Regions from separate parts of the Aliirhizobium cellulosilyticum genome, predicted to be linked through region 3. Evidence: predicted binding sites of a transcription regulator. Region 3 holds the regulator's gene; each other region holds the start of a gene.
The links. The regulator PhoB, encoded in region 3, activates phosphate uptake and scavenging genes when phosphate is short. The targets are predictions, from matches to a motif close to TGTCATNNANCTGTCAT.
Positions count from the first base shown of each region.

Region 1: GGE33_RS02420 (YdcH family protein) is a predicted target of PhoB. The motif match lies at 1,765-1,781, and genes of this name have one in related genera.
Region 2: GGE33_RS20370 (esterase-like activity of phytase family protein) is a predicted target of PhoB. The motif match lies at 1,400-1,416, and genes of this name have one in related genera.
Region 4: GGE33_RS04155 (DUF47 domain-containing protein) is a predicted target of PhoB. The motif match lies at 1,371-1,387, and genes of this name have one in related genera.

Region 1 covers NZ_JACIGW010000001.1:552,676-555,869, reverse strand. The annotation lists gene GGE33_RS02430 (thiamine phosphate synthase) at 1-483, opposite strand, end outside; gene GGE33_RS02425 (sulfite exporter TauE/SafE family protein) at 612-1,379, shown strand; gene GGE33_RS02420 (YdcH family protein) at 1,529-1,705, opposite strand; gene GGE33_RS02415 (YdcH family protein) at 1,935-2,138, shown strand; gene purE (5-(carboxyamino)imidazole ribonucleotide mutase) at 2,149-2,643, shown strand; gene GGE33_RS02405 (5-(carboxyamino)imidazole ribonucleotide synthase) at 2,640-3,194, shown strand, end outside.
Region 2 covers NZ_JACIGW010000005.1:229,807-233,000, forward strand. The annotation lists gene rnd (ribonuclease D) at 1-32, shown strand, start outside; gene GGE33_RS20360 (DUF2000 family protein) at 59-466, opposite strand; gene GGE33_RS20365 (AraC family transcriptional regulator) at 567-1,358, shown strand; gene GGE33_RS20370 (esterase-like activity of phytase family protein) at 1,491-2,849, shown strand; gene GGE33_RS20375 (DMT family transporter) at 2,910-3,194, opposite strand, start outside.
Region 3 covers NZ_JACIGW010000002.1:749,411-752,604, reverse strand. The annotation lists gene pstB (phosphate ABC transporter ATP-binding protein PstB) at 1-686, shown strand, start outside; gene phoU (phosphate signaling complex protein PhoU) at 734-1,447, shown strand; gene phoB (phosphate regulon transcriptional regulator PhoB) at 1,477-2,160, shown strand; gene GGE33_RS12385 (PACE efflux transporter) at 2,231-2,665, opposite strand; gene GGE33_RS12380 (GcrA family cell cycle regulator) at 2,865-3,194, opposite strand, start outside.
Region 4 covers NZ_JACIGW010000001.1:884,300-887,493, forward strand. The annotation lists gene GGE33_RS04140 (trans-3-hydroxy-L-proline dehydratase) at 1-133, opposite strand, end outside; gene GGE33_RS04145 (AAA family ATPase) at 257-784, shown strand; gene GGE33_RS04150 (NUDIX hydrolase) at 791-1,318, opposite strand; gene GGE33_RS04155 (DUF47 domain-containing protein) at 1,423-2,067, shown strand; gene GGE33_RS04160 (inorganic phosphate transporter) at 2,067-3,071, shown strand; gene GGE33_RS04165 (thymidine kinase) at 3,155-3,194, shown strand, end outside.

The DNA of each region.
Region 1 (3,194 bases), on a different contig from region 3:
GGGGATCTCGATCATCGACGCCCACCACTCAGCAAGCGCAACGTTCTTCGGATGAGCTTCCGGCTTGATGTCGCCATCGAAACGGCCGAAGAAAATATAGTCCGGCCTCAATTCGCCAATCTCGAGCGCAGTATGCCGTTCCGCCGCACCGCCGGCTCCGACGATCATCTTCGGCGTGAACTTTTCGATCGTCTCGCCCAGTTCCTCGAGCGAGCCCGACATGTGAAGACCATCGGCCTTGGCGCGACCGGCAACTCGGCTGTCACCGGAAATGATGGCGGCGGCTCCGGCATTCTGGATGATCTGCACCAGCACTTCCGCCCGCTTCTGGAATGCCTGATCGTCCAGCCCGTATTGCGGCAGGATGACCGATGCGACATCGCCACCCGACATGGCCTCCGTTAGAAGTTTGGCCTGGTGATCGGCATCGGCATCATCCGGTACGATCAGCACGATGCGGCAGCGGTTGTCCGGTTCTGTCATGTTCTTATCCGATCATTCTCGCCTTGAAGCGAAGACGTACCGCTTCAGCACGTTCCGCTCTGGTTTTATTCGGACAATTCGATAGACCGGACGGATTGCAGGATCAACACCCTCGACAGTAACCGCCGATGATAGATTTTCCCAGCCTGTCGTTCTTCCTCGCCGCAGTTCCGGCAGTCATGCTTGTCGGCCTGTCGAAAGGCGGCATCGGCGGCGCGATCGGCTTGATGGGCGTACCGATCATGTCGCTTGCGGTCGAGCCGGTCCAGGCAGCCGCAATTTTCCTGCCGATCCTTATTCTGATGGATGCTGTCGCGCTGTGGTCCTGGCGCAAATACAATGACCCGAAAACACTGCTGATGATCATGCCCGGCGGTGTGATCGGCATCGCCCTCGGTTGGGCGACGTCGGCCTATGTCTCCGACGATGCGCTGAAAGTGGTGATCGCTTCCACGACCATTCTGTTCGCCGCCCGCTATTTCTGGCAGGTCTATGGGCGCCGGGGCGAAATCGTGGCTCCTCTCCCGCACCGCCCGGTGGCCGCAACATTCTGGGGATCGCTGTCAGGTTATGCCAGCTTCGTCGCCCATGCCGGTGGCCCGCCATTCCAGATTTATGTCCTGCCGATGCAGCTTGACCCGAAAAACTACACCGGCGCGAGCATCCGCTTCTTCGCCATCGTCAATGCGGTGAAGGTGATACCCTATTTCTTTCTGGGTGCGTTGGATACGCAGAACCTGACCCTGTCGGCAACGCTTCTGCCCGTAGCACTCGTCTCGACAATAATGGGAGCGGCCGTCGTCAAGCATCTCAAGGCCGAAACTTTTTATCCGATGACCTATGGCCTCGCCTTTCTTGCCGGCCTCAAGCTGCTGTGGGATGGCCTGCCGTTCTGAACGGGTGCGGATTGGGAATAAAACCAGGCTCCAGAAACAATTCTGGCCGCAGCCCGCATGAACCACGACCAGAACTGAAAATTGGGTTTTGTGCCGCTATAGGATCATATCCAAATCGAGATCCGCGGCTATGGCTCTATTAGCTTGCCTTAGTGGCGTGTAGACGCCTTGAGGCGCTGCATTTGGTCTTTGATACGCAGCTTACGACGCTTCAGATCGGCGATTTCCCGATCGTCAGATGAAGGAGACGAAAGAATCGCCTGGAGCTCCTCCTCGAGATCGCCGTGCTTCTTTTCAAGCGATGCTATATGAGCCTGGATGGTCATGTGGCATGTCCTTCCCTATTGCCTGCTCCGGCCACTCCATCGGCCGAAGCTTCAGGTTTACGACGGAAGTGTGACACGATCTGATCTGTTTGTCGAAGGTGTTTTCGTGACAAGAGCGCGGCAAATTCGTGACGTTGGCGAACTTCCCGTTAACGCGGTTTGGTGATAGGAGCTTGCGCATTAAGCTGGGCCGGGTCACAAGCCCGGATCGATATGGGGACTTTAAGACATGGCCGATCAGGAACAGGCGGACAACCGGCTGGCGCTGGCAAAGCTCCGGCAGGAGCATGAAGACTACGACGCCGCGATCAACGCCATGATAAAGGTGGGCTGCGATGCGTTGCGCGTGCAGCGCATGAAGAAGAAAAAGCTCGCCATAAAAGACAAGATGACCCAGATCGAAGATCAGATTCTGCCCGACATCATTGCCTAGGAACGCTCAAATGGCCGAGACACCGCCCGTCGCCATCATCATGGGAAGCCAGTCTGACTGGGAGACCATGAAGAACGCTGCTGAAACCCTCGATGCCCTCGAAATCGACTACGAGGCACGCATCATTTCGGCACACCGGACGCCCGAACGCCTGTTCAATTTCGCCAAGGGCGCGCGTGACGAGGGCTTTCAGGTCATCATCGCCGGTGCCGGCGGCGCTGCCCACTTGCCCGGCATGGCCGCCTCGATGACGCCGCTGCCGGTCTTTGGTGTTCCGGTCCAGTCCAAGGCGCTTTCCGGTCAAGACAGCCTTCTGTCGATCGTCCAGATGCCGGCCGGCATTCCCGTCGGCACGCTCGCCATCGGTCGCGCCGGTGCAGTCAATGCGGCCCTGCTTGCAGCCGCCGTGCTTGCCCTCTCTGACGAGGACATCGCCTATCGCCTGGACGAATGGCGCGCCCGCCAGAGTGCCGCAGTCGCCGAATACCCGATGGACGAAGCATGAAGGCCCAGACGATCGGCATTATCGGCGGCGGCCAGCTCGGCCGCATGCTTGCAATGGCAGCCGCAAGGCTGAACCTCACCATCATCATCCTGGAACCTCAGGCCGATTGTCCCGCAGCGCAGGTCGCCAACGAGCAGATCACCGCTGCCTATGACGATGCTGCCGCTCTCGCGGAACTGGCCAGACGTTGTGATATCGTTACCTACGAGTTCGAGAACGTACCTGTTTCGGCCGCCCAAACGCTGGAGCGTTCAGTTCCGGTCTATCCGCCATCAAAGGCGCTCGAAGTCGCCCAGGACAGGCTGACGGAAAAACGCTTCCTCAACAGCTGCGGCATCGAGACGGCCCGCTTCCATGCGGTCAACAGCCAGCAGGAGCTTGAGGCATCGCTTGCCGACTTCGGTGGCAAGGGTGTGCTGAAGACCTGTCGCATGGGTTACGACGGCAAGGGCCAGCGCGTTTTCCGGTCGAGCGACGACTCGCCCGCAGGCGCGTATGAAGCGCTCGGTTCCGTGCCCCTGATTCTCGAAAGCTTCGTTGCCTTCGAGCGC
Region 2 (3,194 bases), on a different contig from region 3:
TCGACAAGAAGGTCGAGGCGGTCGAGCTTTAAGCTCTGACGCCTGGACACTCCCGCCATCAGGGATGCATCTTCGCTCCCTTGGTGATCTTGTCGACCAGCTTCCTTTCCGCTCTCAGCGCGATGCCGACCAGCTTGGCATCGTCAGGGCCAAATCGCGAGAAGACCTCGCGATTGGCAGCATCGTGACCGGTCGCGAACATCTCTTCGATGTAGGCTGATGTGATGACTTCGCGCTCCAGAGAGCGCTTGTGGATTACACGCAGCGTCTCCTGATCGGAGCCAAGCACAACAATCGGCTGAATCGATAGCGGATTATAGACATTATCCACCATGTCCCGGTATGCTTCGCCAATGATCGCCGGTGACTGAGCGATAATGCCGCTCGTCAAAAATGCGGTAACGTTGAGCTTCTGCCAAGTGGCAAGGTCCTCGCGGACAACAATCGCGATCTTGGTATCGAACATGCAGGAAAACTCCATTCGGGGTATCGAAAGAGCAGAACACTTAGCGGCTGCCGGTACAGGCGGTCTTGAACGTTCGTGCAAAGGGCAATTTCGCGACGGGATGCGCGTTGCCACGCCGAGCCGGGGCGTCGAACGTATCGAGGCGCGCTTTCACGGAAACGGCTTTTCACCACACCGCCACGATACCTATGCGCTGGGGCTGACGCTTCATGGCGTGCAGACTTTTCGTTATCGTGGCGCGGAACGTTTCAGCAATCCGGGCAATGTCATCGTACTGCATCCCGACGAAGTGCACGACGGTGCGGCCGGTACCGATGACGGGCTGATCTACCGGATGATCTATCTGCCGCCCGAACGGATCGGGGCCGTTGGCGGGCATCGAAGCGCCCTGCCTTTCGTCGGAAATCCCGTCGTCGCGGATGCCGGCCTCTGGCAAGCGCTCGCCGATATTCTTGGCGATCTGGATCATGAACCGGATGACCTCGCGCTCGACGACGCGGTGATGCGGATCGCTACCAGTCTCACGCAACAGGCAAGCATACCCCGCAAGGGAGTGACTGCTACGGCTCGGATTGCGGTCCTCTCCGCCCGCGATTTCATTGAGGATCGCTGCAGCGAGGCGGTGCGTTCGGAGGATCTGGAGGCAATTACCGGCATCGACCGCTACGAACTGGCTCGGCAGTTCCGCCGGCTGCTCGGCACCAGCCCGCACCGCTATCTCGTCATGCGCCGACTGGAACAGGCCAAAAGGCTGATGTCGATCGGTACCGGGCTTGCCGAAACAGCAGCCGCCGCGGGATTTTCCGATCAGGCGCATTTTACCCGGCACTTCCGCAAGGCCTTCGGCATGACGCCGGGCCGCTGGAACGAATTACGCACCGGATCGCGATAATCGCGTGCAAATCTACGGCGATTTGGCCCGTCGAGAACTCCAGTCATCAAATCTTCATCACACCATCACCTGCCCGTCATGCGGGCATTCTATCGACGCTCGCATGTTTAATGCGAAACGATCAGGTGTTTCATGACCAAAACCTTTATCACTTCCGTTGCCATGGCCGCTCTGCTTGCCGGCTCCGCATTCGCGGACGACAAGGAGTTTCCGGCCAAGCTCGCCGGCCAGGCGATCCTGCCCGCGAACACAATGACGACTGCTCCATCAGATGCACCTGCGTTTCTGAAGACCTCCGGCAAGTTCACGACAGCGGGCAAGCGCGTCGAGAAACTCGGCACGGTCGACGGCAAGGACGGCGCTCGTGTTACCGATGTGAAGCTGCCGCTCGATGGCCAGCCGATCCAGGGCTTTTCCGGCATCAAGGCAATGGCTGACGGCACGTTCTGGACACTGTCAGACAACGGTTTCGGCTCCAAGGCAAATTCTTCCGACGCCATGCTCTTCCTGCATCAGGTAAAGTTCGACTGGGCCACCAACAAGGTGGACGTCGTCAAGAATATCTTCCTGTCCGACCCGAACAAGATTGCTCCCTTCCCGATCGTCATGGAAGGCTCCGAGAAGCGTTACCTGACGGGCGCCGATTTCGACATCGAGTCGATCCAGCCGGTTGCCGACGGGTTCTGGCTTGGCGAGGAATTCGGCCCCTACCTGATCAAGGTCGATGCGCTCGGCCAGCTGACCGACGTTATCGCCACGGTTGTCGATGGCAAGCCGGTGAAATCTCCTGACAATCCGACGCTTTCCATGCCGGCCAATCCGGCCGCCAAGATGCCGGTCTTCAACCTGAAGCGTTCTGGCGGTTATGAAGGCATGGCAATGTCGAAGGACGGCTCCAAGCTTTACGGCCTGCTGGAAGGCCCTCTCTTCCTCGAAGACGGCAAGGTCGAACAGGTCGATGGCCGCACCGCGCTTCGCGTCATCGAATTCGATATCGCCTCGAAGAACTGGACCGGCCGTTCCTGGCTCTATCCGCTGGCGGAAAAGGGCGTTGCGATCGGCGACTTCAACATGCTCGACGCAACGACTGCTCTCGTCATCGAGCGCGACAACGGCGCTGGCTCGAAGGACAAGGCCTGCGCCGATCCGAAACAGCCGAAGCCGGATTGCTTCGAGGCTCCGGCTGAATGGAAGCGCGTCTACAAGATCGAGTTCAACGATGCCAATGTCGGCAAGGCCGTCCGCAAGATCGGCTATATCGACCTGCTGAATATCCAGGATCCGGACAACAAGAAGAAGGTTGCGGGCGGCAAGGCCGGCATCTATGACATGCCCTTCGTGACGATCGAGAATGTCGATCAGGTCGACGCCACGCATATCGTCATCGGCAATGACAACAACCTGCCCTTCTCTGCCGGCCGTGCAGTCGACAAAGCCGACGACAACGAGTTCAGCCTGCTGGAAGTCGGTGAATTCCTGTCTGCAAAGTGACGGCGTTCGACACACTGATTGCAAAGGCGTCCGGTCAAACCGGGCGCCTTTCGCCGTTCGTCAATCCTGGATCACCATCTTCTGCTTCGCAATACCAGCCCAGCTCAAGCCGTAAACGCAGATCACCACGACGACGAATGCCGCAATCTGATAGACTTCGATCCGGTCCCCCAGAACGACAAAGGCGACAGCCATTGTCAGAGCCGGCCACGGGGTGGTGATCGAGCTTGCCAGCGACACGTCGATATGGCGTACGGCGTAGAACCAGATCATCAGCTCCAGGTAATAGACCAGTCCCATCAGGATCGAGATCGGCTGGAACAGTGCCCCCACAATATTGCCCAT
Region 3 (3,194 bases):
TGAATGTCCGCGAAAACACGGTGACGGCGCTGATCGGCCCCTCGGGTTGCGGCAAGTCGACCTTCCTGCGCACGCTCAACCGCATGAACGACACGATCGAGGGCTGCCGCGTCACCGGCAAGATCACCCTTGATGAAGATGATATCTACGACAAGGAAATCGATGTCGTGGAACTTCGCGCCCGCGTCGGCATGGTGTTCCAGAAGCCGAACCCGTTCCCGAAGTCGATTTATGAAAACATCGCCTACGGCCCGCGCATCCATGGTCTGGCCCGCAACAAGGCGGATATGGACCAGATCGTCGAAGCCAGCCTTCAGCGCGCCGGCCTCTGGGCGGAAGTCAAGGATCGTCTTCATGAAGGCGGGACCGGTCTCTCCGGTGGTCAGCAGCAGCGTCTCTGCATCGCCCGTGCGGTTGCAGTTTCGCCGGAAGTCATCCTGATGGACGAACCCTGCTCGGCGCTCGACCCGATCGCCACCGCAAAGGTCGAGGAACTGATCCACGAACTGCGCGCCAACTATACGATCGTTATCGTCACCCACTCGATGCAGCAGGCCGCCCGCGTATCCCAGCGTACCGCCATGTTCCACCTTGGCCAGCTGGTCGAAGAGAACGACACGGACAAGATGTTCACCAATCCGGATGACCAGCGCACCCAGGATTACATCATGGGCCGCTTCGGCTGATTGGCCGTTGCCTGTTGCCCGCTGCTACGGATTTTGAGGACAAAGAGATGGTATCAAGTCATATCCTGTCGGCCTACGACGAAGAACTGAAGTATCTGCGCCGCCGCATCTCGGAAATGGGTGGCCTTGCGGAACAGATGTGCGGCGATGCCGTGCGCGCCCTGGTCAATGGTGACTCTGCCCTGGCCCAGAAGGTTATCTCCGACGACGTGATCCTGGATCACGCCGAGCGCGAGATCCAGGACAAGGCGATCGTCACTATCGCCAAGCGTCAGCCGATGGCTGCCGACCTGCGCGAAATCATCGGGACGCTGCGCATCGCAGCCGATCTGGAACGCGTCGGCGATCTCGGCAAGAACACCGCCAAGCGCGTCATTGCGGTTCAGGGCCATGGCGTTCCCCGCAAGCTCGCCCGCGGTCTGGAACACCTCTCCGATCTCGCGGCTGTACAGCTCAAGGAAGTGCTGGATGTCTATGCCAGCCGTTCGGCCGAAAAGGCAGAAGCGATCCGCCTGCGCGACGAAGAAATCGACGCCATGTACACGTCGCTTTTCCGCGAACTCCTGACCTACATGATGGAAGATCCGCGCAACATCACCACCTGCACGCATCTTCTGTTCTGCGCCAAGAACATCGAGCGTATCGGTGACCACGCGACCAACATCGCGGAAACCATCTACTACATGACGACGGGTGCTGTGCCGGAAGGCGAGCGTCCCAAGGACGATACGGCGAACACCGTCGGCGCGATTGCTGACTGATTTTGCCTGTCTGATGGAGTGTATCTAGTATGCAGCCGAGAATTGCGGTCGTGGAAGACGAGGAGGCGCTCAGCGTCCTCCTCCGTTATAATCTCGAAGCCGAAGGCTACGAGGTCGAAACCATTCTGAGAGGTGATGAGGCCGAAATCAGGCTTCAGGAGCGTGCTCCGGATCTTCTGGTTCTCGACTGGATGCTGCCAGGCGTTTCCGGCATCGAATTGTGCCGGCGCCTGCGCATGCGGCCAGAGACCGAGCGCCTGCCGATCATCATGCTGACAGCGCGCGGCGAGGAAAGCGAACGTGTTCGCGGTCTGGCGACCGGTGCCGACGACTATGTCGTCAAGCCGTTCTCGACGCCGGAACTGATGGCGCGTGTCAAGGCGATGTTGCGCCGTGCCAAGCCCGAGGTTCTCTCCAGCGTCTTGAAATGCGGTGATATCGAACTGGATCGCGAGACCCATCGCGTTCATCGCAAGAGCCGTGAAGTACGCCTTGGCCCGACCGAATTCCGTCTCCTGGAATTCCTCATGGTCTCGCCTGGCCGCGTCTTCTCGCGCTCCCAGCTTCTGGATGGCGTCTGGGGCCACGATATCTATGTCGACGAACGCACCGTCGACGTGCATGTCGGCCGCCTGCGCAAGGCGCTGAACTTCTCCAACATGCAGGATGTCATCCGCACCGTTCGCGGTGCCGGCTATTCGATGGAATCCTGATACGCGGGATAGCATCTGGAATGCAGGTTTCTCAGCCCGAGTGCGGTCATCCGCCTCGGGCTGAAGCATTTCAGGCCTTGGCTTCTTCCTGCCACTCAGGCAGCGGAAAGATCCGGTCGTAGGCCAGATTGAAGAAGAACGCATAGACCAGGTAGAACAGGGCGAACGAGATATCCATCACGAGCGCCTGCATCAGGCTCACGCCCAGATACCAAGCGATGAACGGCATGAGCACGATCAGCAGTCCGAGTTCGAACAGCACGGCATGTGCAACGCGCAGCGCCATGGTTTTCTGCGTACCGCCGCGATACGTCTGCATCAGGTGGTCGAAGCCGAGATTGTAGAGATAGTTCCAGCCGGTCGCCAGCGTTGCCGAAACGATCCCGACGACACCGATATGTTCGACCGGTATGCCGAAGACGAAAGAGGCGAGCGGTGTGAAAATCGCAAGCCCGATGATTTCGAAGCTGATTGCGTGACGAATACGGTCGCGTGTCGTGCGCATTTTATACCCCATTGGGTTATCCGGGTCGTCCCGGCATCAATGCCCATTCTGGGGGAGGTCGTCCTCACGCCTTTTCAGATAGGTGTTTGTGGCGCAGGAGGCAAGGCGCAGGCGGGCAAGGCTGCCTTGCAGAACCCGCAGCACGGCAAACAAAAAAGCGGGCCGAAGCCCGCTTGATCGTTGTTTATGGTGCCGAACTTTACGCCCGTGCAGCGCTCGGACGGCGGCGCTCGTTGACCGGCTGGTAGGCGAGCTTCGCATGGTAGGTGCAGTAAGGCGAATTATCCGGGGACTCACAGCCACAGAAGTGGAAATCGTCCGTCAGCGGATCGCCGACGGGCCACTTGCAGGTGCGTTCGGTCAATTCGGTCAGCGCCAGCTTGCGGGAAATCGGCAGGACAACGTTGGAAGCGGGACGGTAGACCAGTTCCTGCGAAGCCTCGAACTCGACCTCTTCCTTGAGCGCGGTTGCGCCGACCGGACGGGCGACCGGGCGTGCTGCCGGACGGGTGGCGAATGTCTGCTGGGG
Region 4 (3,194 bases), on a different contig from region 3:
GGTCTTTTGCGATAAAGCGCGACTGTTCCCAGACCGTATCGCCCGGAGGCGGCGCCACGCCGCCGACGATGACATCACCGACTTCGCCTTCTGCGTGACAGGTGACGATGTGGATGATTTTGGATGAACGCATTGCTTTGTCCTTGGAGATGTCGGGTCGCTTTTCGGAAGAGCTTTGCTTGACGGCGCCGCACTTTCCGCATTCGCAAATATGCTAACCAGCAATTGCTGGTGCGACAACGCATGGAGGATTTGCATGGACCGGTTCGTGGTGATTTCCGGATGTTCGGGTGGGGGAAAGTCCACGCTTCTGGCGGAGCTCGGTGCTCGTGGATTTTCCGTGGTGGAGGAGCCGGGACGGCGGATCGTAAGGCAGGAAATGCAAGGCGAGGGGAGAGCGCTGCCCTGGGTGGATCTTGCTGCCTTTGCGCGGCTGGCGATCGATATGGCGGTTGCCGACAGGCGGGCTGCTGCCGGGAATACAGGCTGGACGTTTTTCGATCGCGGGCTGATCGATGCCGCCGTCGCATTGGAACAGGTGACCGGAGAGCCTATGGCCGAGCGATGGAATGAGATCCATCCGTATCATCCGGCGGTTTTCATGACGCCGCCATGGCCGGAAATTTATGAAGGAGATGCCGAGCGGCAGCATTCGCTGGATGATGCGGTTGCGGAATATGAACGCCTTGCCGCAGCTTATCCCAAACTCGGCTATAAGGTAATGGTCCTGCCGAAGGTCTCTGTTGTCGAGCGTGCCGATTTCGTCCTTTCCGCTCTCGGTTGAGCGGCGCTATTTCTTCTTCGGCTTGAAGTCGATGATCAGCGATTTGAGTTCGACTTCCCGGACGCGATATGCGGCTTCACTGGGTGAAAGCCAGACAATCTCACGCTGGCCACGTTCCTTGAAATCCTTTTCCACCTCCGCCACTTCGACCTGAAAAACGTCGACCACACAGGGCGCAACATCGCCATTGTCCAGCCATTTGAGATAGGTGTAGCGGCCAACCGGCTTTTTTCGCGCTCGCCCGCGCACACCTGCTTCCTGCCAGGCTTCGATCTCTGCCGCCTCATGCGGTTGTTTCTTCTTCATCGGCCAGCCCTTGGGAATTACCCAACGGCCGCTGTCCCGCGACGTGATGACAAGGATCTCGATGGCGTTGCCATCACCCGCCCAGCGAAAGCAGAGCGCGCCGTATTGCTGGCGAAACTCACCGCTGAAAAGCTTCTCCGGCATCTGTGCGAGTTGCTGCAACAGTGTCCGCGGCTTCGGGCTCTGTTTGGTGTTTTGCGACTTCTTGTCTTTGGTGACAGGTTTCATGCCCGTTTAAATGCCGATTTTTGCGGTTGATTCCAGCCGTCCGATGGCTTTTATGACAGTTTTGTGACGGCCCTGATGTTGGTGCCGCAGCAGGGATTATTGCCATGATGAGTATTTTCCGGAAGTTGATGCCGCGCGAAGACAAGTTCTTCGACATGTTTTCCGAACATTCGCGGACCGTCGTAGAGGCGGCCGAGGCGCTGGGCGAGCTTCTCAACGGAAAGGATGTCGATGCGAATTGCGAGCGTATCGTCATGCTCGAGGATCGTGCGGACGATATTACGCGCGACGTTCTGCTTGCAGTCCGTCGCAGCTTCATCACGCCATTCGATCGCGGTGACATCAAGGATCTCATTCAGTCGATGGATGATGCGATCGACATGATGCACAAGACGGTGAAGACCATTCGACTGTTCGAGCAGTCCGAATTCGATCCCCTGATGCGGCAGATGGGCGAAGAGGTCGTCAAGGCGGCGCATCTGGTTGCGGAAGCCATCCCGCTGCTCGACAAGCTCGGCGCCAATGCGCAGCGGCTCAGCGCCATTGCAGAAGAGGTGATGCGTGTCGAAGGCCGCTCAGACGATCTGCATGACCAGGGGCTGAAGGATCTGTTCCAGCGGCACGGTGCTTCCGGCAATGCCATGGCCTACATGATCGGCAGCGAGATCTACGGCGAACTCGAAAAGGTTGTCGACCGCTTCGAGGATGTTGCCAATGAAATCAGCGGTATCGTGATCGAGAACGTCTGATGGACCTGACACTTGCCTTTCCGCTGCTGGTCGGACTGATCGGCATTGCGCTGTTTTTCGATTTTCTCAATGGCCTGCATGATGCGGCGAACTCGATCGCGACGATCGTTTCGACGCGGGTGTTGAGGCCGCAATACGCCGTTGCCTGGGCGGCCTTCTTCAATTTCATCGCCTTCATGTTCTTCGGCCTGCATGTGGCCGAAACGCTTGGAACCGGCATCATCGATCCGGGCATCGTCTCGCCTGTGGTCATCTTTGCGGCGCTGATGGGGGCGATCATCTGGAATATCGTCACCTGGATTTTCGGCATTCCCTCCAGTTCCTCCCATGCACTGGTCGGCGGGTTGATCGGCGCCGGGATCGCCAAGGTGGGCGTTTCCTCGATCGTCTGGAGCGGCTTTCTGAAAACTGCCGGGGCGATTTTCATGTCGCCGGCAATCGGGTTCTTTCTGGCGCTGGTTCTGGTGCTTGCCGTGTCATGGGCCTTTGTGCGTCAGACACCGTTTGCCGTCGACCGTACCTTCCGCATCATGCAGTTCATTTCGGCCTCGCTTTATTCGCTCGGCCATGGCGGCAATGATGCGCAGAAGACGATGGGCATCATCGCGGTGCTTCTGTTCAGCCAGGGCTATCTCGGGTCCGAGTTCTACGTGCCTTTCTGGGTGGTCATCACCTGCCAGTCGGCCATGGCGCTCGGCACGCTGTTCGGCGGCTGGAAGATCGTTCACACGATGGGATCGAAAATCACGCGGCTCAACCCGATGCAGGGGTTTTGCGCCGAGACGGGAGGGGCGCTGACGTTGTTCGGTGCGACATGGCTCGGCATTCCGGTTTCGACCACGCACACGATCACCGGCGCGATCGTCGGTGTCGGGGCGGCTCGGCGCGTATCTGCGGTACGCTGGGGGCTTGCCGGCAATATCGTGATTGCCTGGATCGTGACCATGCCGGCTGCCGCCCTGATCTCGTATCTGACCTATCAGGTCGTGGATCTGTTCGCTTAAACCTCGCGAGGCGATCGCAAATATCTGTGGTTATCCGGCGGCCTGTCTTTCGCTTGCCGCCGGAGGGTAAGAAAACGCCAGCCATGGCCAAGCTCTATTTCCATTACGCGACGATGAACGCCG